3 regions of the Paenibacillus sp. FSL H7-0323 genome follow, and region 3 is predicted to be linked to each of the others. Evidence: riboswitches for the same ligand, from Rfam matches in the RefSeq annotation. Region 3 holds a riboswitch; each other region holds the start of a gene.

Evidence for each region. A riboswitch is a leader RNA that binds a small molecule or an ion and turns the genes downstream of it on or off. The one in region 3 is predicted to bind cyclic di-AMP.
Region 1: linked by a shared signal. The riboswitch ahead of MHH89_RS17660 (alpha/beta fold hydrolase) and the one ahead of MHH89_RS07795 (APC family permease) in region 3 are both predicted to bind cyclic di-AMP.
Region 2: linked by a shared signal. The riboswitch ahead of MHH89_RS24730 (hypothetical protein) and the one ahead of MHH89_RS07795 (APC family permease) in region 3 are both predicted to bind cyclic di-AMP.

What each region holds. Positions count from the first base shown of each region.
Region 1 is NZ_JBBODB010000001.1:3,899,721-3,902,998, forward strand. Features, by position in the region: gene MHH89_RS17655 (hypothetical protein) at 105-260, opposite strand; gene MHH89_RS17660 (alpha/beta fold hydrolase) at 551-1,360, opposite strand; cyclic di-AMP (ydaO/yuaA leader) riboswitch at 1,466-1,652, opposite strand; partial or broken gene MHH89_RS17665 (glyoxalase) at 1,899-2,009, shown strand; gene MHH89_RS17670 (hypothetical protein) at 2,087-2,260, opposite strand; gene MHH89_RS17675 (Nif3-like dinuclear metal center hexameric protein) at 2,345-3,139, opposite strand; gene MHH89_RS17680 (alpha-glucuronidase family glycosyl hydrolase) at 3,164-3,278, opposite strand, start outside.
Region 2 is NZ_JBBODB010000001.1:5,488,909-5,492,186, reverse strand. Features, by position in the region: gene kdpA (potassium-transporting ATPase subunit KdpA) at 1-781, opposite strand, end outside; gene kdpF (K(+)-transporting ATPase subunit F) at 794-871, opposite strand; gene MHH89_RS24730 (hypothetical protein) at 998-1,414, opposite strand; cyclic di-AMP (ydaO/yuaA leader) riboswitch at 1,665-1,854, opposite strand; cyclic di-AMP (ydaO/yuaA leader) riboswitch at 2,274-2,438, shown strand; gene MHH89_RS24725 (hypothetical protein) at 2,507-3,061, shown strand; gene MHH89_RS24720 (hypothetical protein) at 3,076-3,278, shown strand, end outside.
Region 3 is NZ_JBBODB010000001.1:1,701,436-1,704,713, forward strand. Features, by position in the region: gene MHH89_RS07795 (APC family permease) at 83-1,900, opposite strand; cyclic di-AMP (ydaO/yuaA leader) riboswitch at 2,025-2,184, opposite strand; gene MHH89_RS07800 (disulfide oxidoreductase) at 2,379-2,843, opposite strand; gene MHH89_RS07805 (DsbA family protein) at 2,840-3,278, opposite strand, start outside.

The DNA of each region.
Region 1 (3,278 bases), 2.2 Mb from region 3:
GAGTAGATCGCATTGTACAAAATGCAAGAGTAGCAGATGCGTTGCTTACTACGCCTCCTTCTATAACTATTTAGAGTCTATTGTTCTTTCCCACGTCTGGTGAGCTATATTTGGTGCTGTGGTAGGGTAGGGACATTAAGTGGCGTTCTAGGTACAATATGCTTGTAAATGTTCAACATCCATCGGTTAGTAAAATAACCAAAGGCTGGCTCATTCGTAGATTTCACTACGGATAAGCCAGCCTTTAATTGGATGTCCATTATATTAGGGAAATCCTCCCTAATGTTCATCGATAATCGCTTTAAAATGAGGTTTTTAGGAAATTCCTCCCTAAAAATTCATGCAAATACCCATTTATGGCTAAAAACATCCTATTATTAGGGAGGATTTCCCTAATCTACGTTCTAGGAGCCATAATCTCCTTCATTTTAGGGAGAATTCCCCTAAAGTTCTTCCCAGAAAGACGACCCATAGCCAGCTCATTCCGCCCTGGCTATGGGACGCCTATTTTCTCACTTAAACGCTTCGCTTGTGAAGGTCTCCCTATAGATCAGCTAATCTGCTGACTGCCCTGCTGCTTCTCTAAGAAACGCTGAAGAATCGCATTGAATTGCTCCGGCTGGCACAGATTACTTGGATCTAATGCGTTCGGAATAATCGCCAACTGCGCCTGCGGCAGCTGAGACACCATTTCCTTCATACAATTCACTCCAAATTCATTAAAGTCCCCCACAATACATAATGCAGGACGTTTAAAAGCCTTTAAACATCTGGTGTAATCAACATGGCTCGTAGCCAGCCTTTGCCGATATAACTCCCGGGGGCGTTTGTCCAGCAGTCCTCTTCTAATCTCATTGTAGGCCAGACTCCAGCGCTCTCGGTACATCATCCGAATCGAAGGCAACACCAGCTCGCTTGGGAGATAATACATTAGTAAACTGCAATATGCTGCCATAGTTTGTATTTTCCCTACTATTGTTGATCCGTGAGTCCTACAAAAGCTATCCGCGACCACAATTGCTTTTACACGCTCAGGATATTGTTTGGCAATATGCTGAACGACTAAGCCACCATAGGCGATTCCTACAAAAACTGCTTCACGGATACCTAGGTCATTCAACAGCATAATCAGATCCAGACATTGCGTCTCAATAATCTCATGTGGGGCCTCCAGCAGTTTACCAGACTTGCCATTCCCCCGTAAATCGCACAAAATCACTTTATATTTATCGGAAAAATACTCCAGCTGTGGTTTGAACATACTGTGTGTTAATCCATGTCCATGGATAAACACAACCGGAGTGCCAGTTCCATTGATTTCATAATAGAGCGAAGTTCCGTTCAGTTTAGCGATAGGCAAAGGTAACACCTCTTTCATAATAAATTCTACGACTATATCTGCTTAAAAACGCAGCAAAAAACCACAGAGGGATTCTCTGTGGCTATTCATCACTAAACACGCCATTCATCCTCTCTCCATACGCTTACGAGGTTAGCTGTCGGATTCGGGCAGTGAGAGTTGCCCTACCTGCAGGGATGCATATTATGCACCCGGAACAGGATTCACCCCATAACCAGTGCCGACTCTCACATCGGCTGCCAGTTGTTGGTTCCCCCGCTTTCCAGAAACGGAAATTAAGCGGATTGCTTATGTAATTGTAAATTTAAGATAATTCTCAGTTCTGAGATGAATCATACTCTTGTAAGGTTTTCTTGTAAAGGAGGGCTCTGGTCAAAATAATGTTGAAAGCAATGCTTTTCATTTCATATTAAGCATACTCTTCATTTTCTCTTTCTTTTGCTCTTGTTTACTCGTTTTCTTTAGAAAAACAGCTCTGAAGCAAGCGAAAAAGGGGGTGATTCACCAGTACTTTCCTATTTAATAAGAAACGACAATCTTCAATACCACTATTGGGCCAGTTTCTGTACCTTGGGGTGTTCGTCGTTTCTATGTCCCCGATCCGTTTGGCAAGCTTGTTAATATTATTTCACATGAACAGCACGAATGATTTCATAAAAAAGAAAAAAGCTAAGCAGAATCAGAGATCTCCCCCTGTCCACTTAGCTTCCTTTTACAATACTATGGCTACAAAAGATCGGCGTTTTTCAATGCATGCTCCCAGCTTGGAAAAAAGAACAGCGCACTTCTCATAAGCTCTGGGTCGCTTTGCTTTACTTGTTTTTTACTGATTGAGCTTCCGTCGCTTTGCAGCTTTTTGATCCGACTTAATACTTCATCAGCCTCCAAAGGAATTTCCATTGAAACACTCCTTTCTCAGTGACCTGTTTCCCTTCATTTTCTCCATAATATGTTTATTTATTCCGTACTCTTAATTTCCCCAGATTAAACCATCTGATAGATGGGTTGTTCAGCAATGAACCGGGTAGGAAGCATGGGATATTTGTCTGCTAAGATTTCAGCTAAATATTTCATCCCCGGCGCTTCACTCTCCGCATGACCTAACATGATGAGCGCTTTAGATCTGCCTTGGTGCCCTGCATCCCGCACATATTCCGGAGTCTCCCACTCTGGTCCTTCTCCAGCAATAATTAAATCAAGATTGTGATCATTAAAAAGTGGAATAGCCATCGTCCCGCCCCCTCTGTAACCTACTAATATCCCTATGCGTTTGCAGGACAGAGACAGGTCACCAGCAGCGCGTACATAAGAGATCCCTAGCTTACTTTTAATATACTGAGCAGCTTCCAGTACAGTCATGGCAGGAATAGTGAGAATCGTAGCAGCCGCTTGCTGCTCTTCCACATAGTCTGACCAATCCAGCTCTCGCAGCAAACCCATCATAATCCCATCCGGCTCTTGCCGATGCCAATAATCATGATAACGAAAAATAGCTATTGGGGATCGTTCGATCAGACTTTTTTTCGCATGATAAACCGGATCACCTTCTAACCACTCGCTCGCCGCATGATGGCTATAAAATACACCTTCATGCGTGATCAGCAAATTGGTTCCTAACGCTATTGCTTGCTCCACAATATTTTGTGTGGCAGAAAAGGCCGTAATAATCCCTGTGACTTCAGTTTCCGGTTCCCCTGGGTTCAGAATATCCACAGTCCCTTCTACCTGTTCCACAGTTCCCATTAAATCTTCCAAAATCGCTCTAATCGTGAGGCCCACTATCATCATCCCTCGAATCGAAATCTAATAAATCTTTCTGCCTTTAAGATCCTCAATTCCACTCTTGCGGTAAAAATACGTATTGATCCGATCTCTCCATTCCTGCGCATGCTCTGCTTGCTCTTCAAGACGTTGCTTC
Region 2 (3,278 bases), 3.8 Mb from region 3:
GCATCCACATAGAGAGAATCTCCAGAACGTTCGTAAGTGGATTAGGGTTCTCAAAAGGATGTGCTGAATTGGCTCCGAAGAAGCCGCCACCATTCGTACCTAAGTGTTTAATTGATTCCAAAGAAGCGACTGGACCGATAGCGATTTGTTGCGTCTGCCCTTCAAGTGTAGTGACCTCAAGCGATGGCTTGAGCGTTTGTGGCACATGCAATCCTACCAGCACCAATGAAACTAGCAGAGCTAATGGAATGAATACACGAATATGTGCTTTTACGAAGTCCTCGAAAAAGTTCCCGACTGATTTCTGTCCTGTAATCCCTCTGACAAAAGCAACCGCAACAGAAAATCCGCTCGCTGCAGACGTGAACATCATCATCGTGATGACTGCCATTTGTGAAAAATACGATAGTCCCGTCTCCCCGCTATAATGCTGCAGGTTCGTATTGGTCATAAAGCTGATCACCGTATTGAATGAAAGCGTCTGTTCCATATCGGCAATTCCATTCGGGTTCAGCGGCAATCCCCGCTGTAATCTTAGAAAAATATAACTGAAAGCAACCAGTACGATATTAGTTAAAACAAAGCTGAGTGCATACTTCTTCCAGGACATTCCGTCCCGTTTTTTCAGGCCGATCAGCTTATAAATACCTTTCTCTGTGCCTGCAAACCAGCGATCCGTACGATTCGGTTCGTTAGAAAATACATGATATAAATACGTTCCCATCGGCTTGACCAGCAAGATGAGAATTACAATTACGACGACTATTTGCAAAATGCCCATGAATGCCCCTCCTTAAAATTTCTCAGGATGAATCAACGCGTAAACCAGATATATAAACAACAGTAGGGTAACAGCGATTACTAGAATCACAGCTTATCCCTCCCCGTATCCTCAACTACACCTGCGCACCAGCGCATAAAACCATAAAATAACCCGTAAATTACAGCTAACGAAGCCACCATATACAGATCCATCATATCTTCCGCACTCCTTCCATTATCCTTGATGAGGTGATCTATCGATTAGAAAATCAGCATCACCACTATGGGAATAGATTACATAGCTCGCACCAAGTCTTTTATAGACCAATCTAGGATTTATTGAACTTGTAATCACAAAAATCGGCTGTGTCGTCCAGGTACGGCACATCTGAATATAGCGGCAGCAAAGCGGAAAGCTGCTCTCAAACAGATATACCCTGCCTACCGGGAACGATGGGCGAAACCAAGTGTTCTGATGGCGGGTATCCACTAGAATAACCTGCTCAATCCCGAGCTCCTCAAGTAAAGCTTTCTCAGCCACATTGTTGGTTAATCCCGCCATCTTAATACCCCTGAACTTCAGAAGTTTAATGAAATGTTCTCCCGCCTTTGTAGGCGCACATACAAGCACATATTCATTCTGATCCGTCATCTTTTTTCTCCTCCTGCTCATTTACAACAAGGAGGCAACGAAAATCTCCGAAAGGATGTTGACCTATCGTCATTTTCGGGCACAACCTAAAGCTCGGTTGTGTCACGTCATTAGACGCTGCCTTACAAATACCGCTAATGATGAATTTAGCGACCTCTTAGGGGAGGCCTCCATAAATGCTTTGCTTCTAAGAGCACAGCAAAAAGCCACAAAGGATCTCCTCTGTGGCTCGCTAGCGGTCACATTGCACTCATCCTCTCTCCATACGCTTACGAGGTTAGCTGTCGGATTCGGGCGGTGAGAGTCGCCCTACCTGTATAGATGCGAGCTCACTCGCACCCTCTACAGGATTCACCCCATAATCGGCTTCCGACTCTCACATCGGCTGCCGATTGTTGGTTCCCCCGCTTTCCTTACCGGAAATTAAGCGGATCAAATATTCGATTGTCGTTGAAACAGGAGTAATCATACTCTTATGCACGAAGACTTGTAAAACCTGAATGATGCCAAAATAATGCAAATTAAAAACTATTTTCCCATTAGATAGCGCTTACTTGATATCTAATCTCTCTATATCTCTTGTTTACTCGAGTTTGGAGCGTTTAATCGCTATCTATAACCCATGTGATTTTATTCACCTTTTTAGAGCGAAAATACTGCAAATTCCCATTATAGGTAGAAACGCAAGAAGCTGAGGCTGAGCGAGAAAGAGGCGCGATAACACGCCATAAATACCTATTTACCTCGTTTTTCAGTCGTAGTCGGCAGGATATGGTTAAAATTGCTCTAAAAGAACATTTTCCGTTTTTTACAGAAAATCTTGAAAAGAGTATGATTCGGGTTGAATCTAATTCATGAAAAACAATCAACGCTGAGTTCCTGCATTCGCAGGGAACGGGGGAACCATCAGGCCACCTGGCCTACTTGGGGTGAATCCAAAGGAGACTGCATAAGTCTCAATAGGTAGGGCGACTCTCACCGTCCGAATCCGACAGCTAACCTCGTAAGCGTAAAGAGAGAGACCCTTGATCCGCCACGCTTTGGCCCAGGTATATCTGCCTGTAATCCAAAACCGCAGCAGAGGTCCTCCTCTTGCTGCGGTTTTTGCGTTACCTAAGCTTATTAGGTGATAGCACGCTGGATGGGGTGAATGTTTTGAAGCACTATTATTTAGGGATACATCAAGGGCTGCTTGAGCCGATAAGTCTAAATTACGTTTGTTTCGGGGCCTTGTGGTTCGAAGAACATAATCACAGGTACATTGTAGGCTATGCATTTGGCCAGAACCAGATCCAAGCCCTTCGCCAGTTCAGCACACCTTCTTCTTGTAAAGACTGTTTAGACTCTAAGATTGTATATGAGATATATAAAAAAATTCGAGAACAACAGCAGCAGCAGGATTGGTCATCACACCAAAAGCTCCCGTGGTTTACAGCCTTCAAGGAGCCTTGGAAAGATGTAAGCGCCGGTTGGTATGTCTTGAGATCCCGCAGCACCTTTCCCTTACATCTATCTGTTATACGAAAAGAGAAGTTCCGACTATGGCTAGAGCATACCGCAGTCTGTGAGAATAAAATGGAGATGCTCGCTTGTGTAGAAAAGGCTAGTGTCACTCATCATGTTGACTTAAAGCTTTTGGAAATCTAAGGAGGAACCCTACTATGGACCAGCGCAGACTATCCCGCATTGAAGTATTTGTATTGGATGAACCCGAGCCTATTCACTATGGAATGGAAGGGGCTGAAGGCTGCCGTTATGGTATTCTGAAGCTCACCTGTAGGGGAGGCTGCAGTTGGGGGGCTTGTCTGATCTCTGCCAACACCAAAAATTTCGATCTTATTAAATGGAGTTCTTTTTTACGGGC
Region 3 (3,278 bases):
TTGCAACAATTTCCTTCATATAAAATACAAAAGAGGTTATATTCCGAACGTTCCGGATATAACCTCATCTTTAATCTTCTACTTATTTATTTAAATGATACGGGACAGTCGCTACTACAACGTCCTTTTGATTCATTAGATACGAGCGGATTAAAAAGCTGGTCTGATTATGAAGCACGGCTTGCCACCAATGTTTGGTAATAAACTGTGGAATCAGAATCGTGATGTGATCCGTCGCAGCGGTCTTCCACTCTACCGTATCGATAAACTTCACTAACGGACGAATGATACTACGATATCTGGAACGAAGTACAATCAGGCGTACACCTGGATTCCATTCCTCCCACCGTTGCTCCATCTTATGAATGTCTTCTTCATCAAAGCCTACATACACAGCAACAACATTATCTGTTAGAGACTTCGCATAGCTGATGGAATGTAATACAGCACGTGTAACCCCTGCAACAGGAACAACTACAGTACTTCCTTTAATTACAGGTTTATCCGTAGCCGGACATATACGCAGTTGATCCGCAGTGTTCAAATAGTGCTTATGAATACGGTGGAACACGAACATTACAGCAGGTAAGAAAATGAATGCCATCCATACACTCGAGAATTTAGTAATGATAAATATAAGCGTAATCGTCAATGTAGTCAGCATACCGATGGTATTTACTACAAATCTTTTCACCCATCCAGCGGGTCTTGTTTTGATCCAATGCACCATCATCCCCAGTTGGGATAAGGTAAAAGGAATGAACACGCCTACCGCATATAGTGGAATCAAACCTTCCGTATTCCCATGGAATGCAGTCACAAGTATGATAGACATAACTCCTAGAAAAATAATGCCGTTTGAGAAGCCAAGGCGGTCACCACGGACCATAAATGCATGTGGCAGATATTTATCTTTTGCAAACATAAAGGCAAGCAGCGGAAACGCTGAATATGCTGTATTAGCTGCCAAGAACAAAATCACTGCTGTAATCCCTTGAATGAAAAAGTACAATCCGCCACGGCCAAAGGTCGATTCAGCGATCTGAGAGACAACCGTAGCCTTTTCATCTGGCACAATCCCATACCAATACGCCAGCACAGTGATTCCGGTAAACATAAAGCCAAGGATAAGTCCCATGATCATTAGCGTCTTGGCTGCATTCTTCTCAGCGGGTGCTTTAAAGTTTGGGATCGCATTAGATACGGCCTCAACCCCCGTTAGGGCTGAACAACCAGAGCTAAACGCTTTTAATAGTAGAAACAAACTTACATTAGATACGGCGCTGCCTATTTCAGGAACATTCGCATGCGCGCCACCCATTGCATATTTAACGATACCGGAGATAATCAGAACAACAATCGAAACCACAAACAAATACACTGGAATTGCGATAAATGAAGCCGATTCAGTCACTCCGCGAAGATTAATGATTGTTAATAAAACGATAACAGATACAGCGATGAGAACAGTATGATTATGAAGACTTGGAAAAGCCGATGTGATCGCATCCGTCCCTGCCGAGGCACTAACCGCTACGGTAAGAATGTAATCCACCAATAATGAACCCCCAGCGAGCAGCCCTGTCGGAATACCAAGATTACTCTTGGCTACGATATAAGCTCCGCCTCCTTGCGGATAAGCAAAAATCGTCTGCCGATAGGATAAAATCAGGATGGCCAGCAGGCCCAATACGGCTAATGCAATTGGCAGGGAATACCAGATGGCAGTAAACCCGGCAGCCACTAGTACAATCAGAATTTGTTCCGTTCCGTAGGCTACAGACGAGAGCGCATCAGAAGACAGAACAGCCAGTGCTTTAACCTTGGATAACTTTTCATGATCGAGTTCATTCGACTTCATCGGACGTCCGATCAATAGTCGTTTTACCTTGCTTACCATGGTGGATACAGTTCCTTTCTTTGGGAGCTGAAACGGAATTTCCGTGCGCTGTTTTCATCGGTGGATTTCATAAATGCAGACACAAAAATAAGCATACGGAAATGATCCGCATGCTTATGCATGGTCATTTTCCCACCTTGCTTACGAGGTTAGCTGGCGGATTCGGGCTGTGGTTATAGCCCTACGGTAGAGGTCTGTTCGACCCGGTTCCGATTCACCCCATTGGCATGAATGCCAAGTTTGGTTCCCCCGTTTTTCCTAAGAAAATTCAGCGCATATTCAACTTCTCACAAGGTCTAATATTAGTCTACAAAGTGCCTACAGTAAAGCGTTGAAAAAAATGAAAAAAGAATGAAAAAACATCCAATAAGCTCAAATATAGCGTCTTATTGGATGCTCTCTTTCATTATCTTCAATTATCCCTCTAGCCCGTGATTTTAATACCTTTTCAGCTTTTTTGTACCTTCCAAAGTAAAAACTAAAATCCTAAGCTCTCCTCAGCATCTACTTCAATCACTTCTTCTTCCCTACGTCCATACCAAAGAAGGAGACTTATTAGAGCAAACGCTATTAAAGCTAACAAAGGAATCGTTATAAATCCGAAGTAGTTCAAGTAATCTTTATTACAAGGAACACCAACTGTACAAGGTAGAACTTTACTTAACGCTGGAATCTTCTGTTCCGCATAATGATAGATTGAGATACTGCCACCAATCAAACTTAATGGAAGCACATAAGGAATGATGCGCTTATCTCCACGGAAAGTGGCAATTCCCAATAAAAATAACTGCGGATACATAAAAATCCGCTGAAACCAGCAAAGCTTACAAGGTTCATACTTCAAGACTTCACTTAAATACAAGCTACCAGCTACAGCAACCAAAGAGACGAACCAGGCCAGATAGAGGCAGTTACGCTTGCAAAAAGATAGGAATTTTGTCACTTTGCCTCCACTGCTTTTGCGGCGGTGTTAATTTCAGATGTAATCGCTTCAATATCGAAAGGTTCAGCCGTTTTCACTCCATTAATGTAGAGCGAAGGCGTAGTTGTCACGCCTGCGTCAGTTGCCAACTGAATGTCTTTCTTCAGCTCATCTGCATAAGTTTTCTCTTGGATGTCTTTACGCAACAGATCATAATCGATCGCTAATTTCTCTTTTTCAGCAAGGCTTACCAAGAAATCCTCAGTGGCCCATTCCACGCTCTCATCCCCTTGCTGCGCATACACAGCATCATAGAACTTCCAGAATTCATCCTTATTCTGATGGTATACAGACAATGCAGCTAGTGAAGCTGTCTCAGAGTCAGGACCAACGAAAGCCATATTTACAAAGTAAAGAGCTGCTTTTCCCTCGTTGACAAAATCTTGAACAATTTTC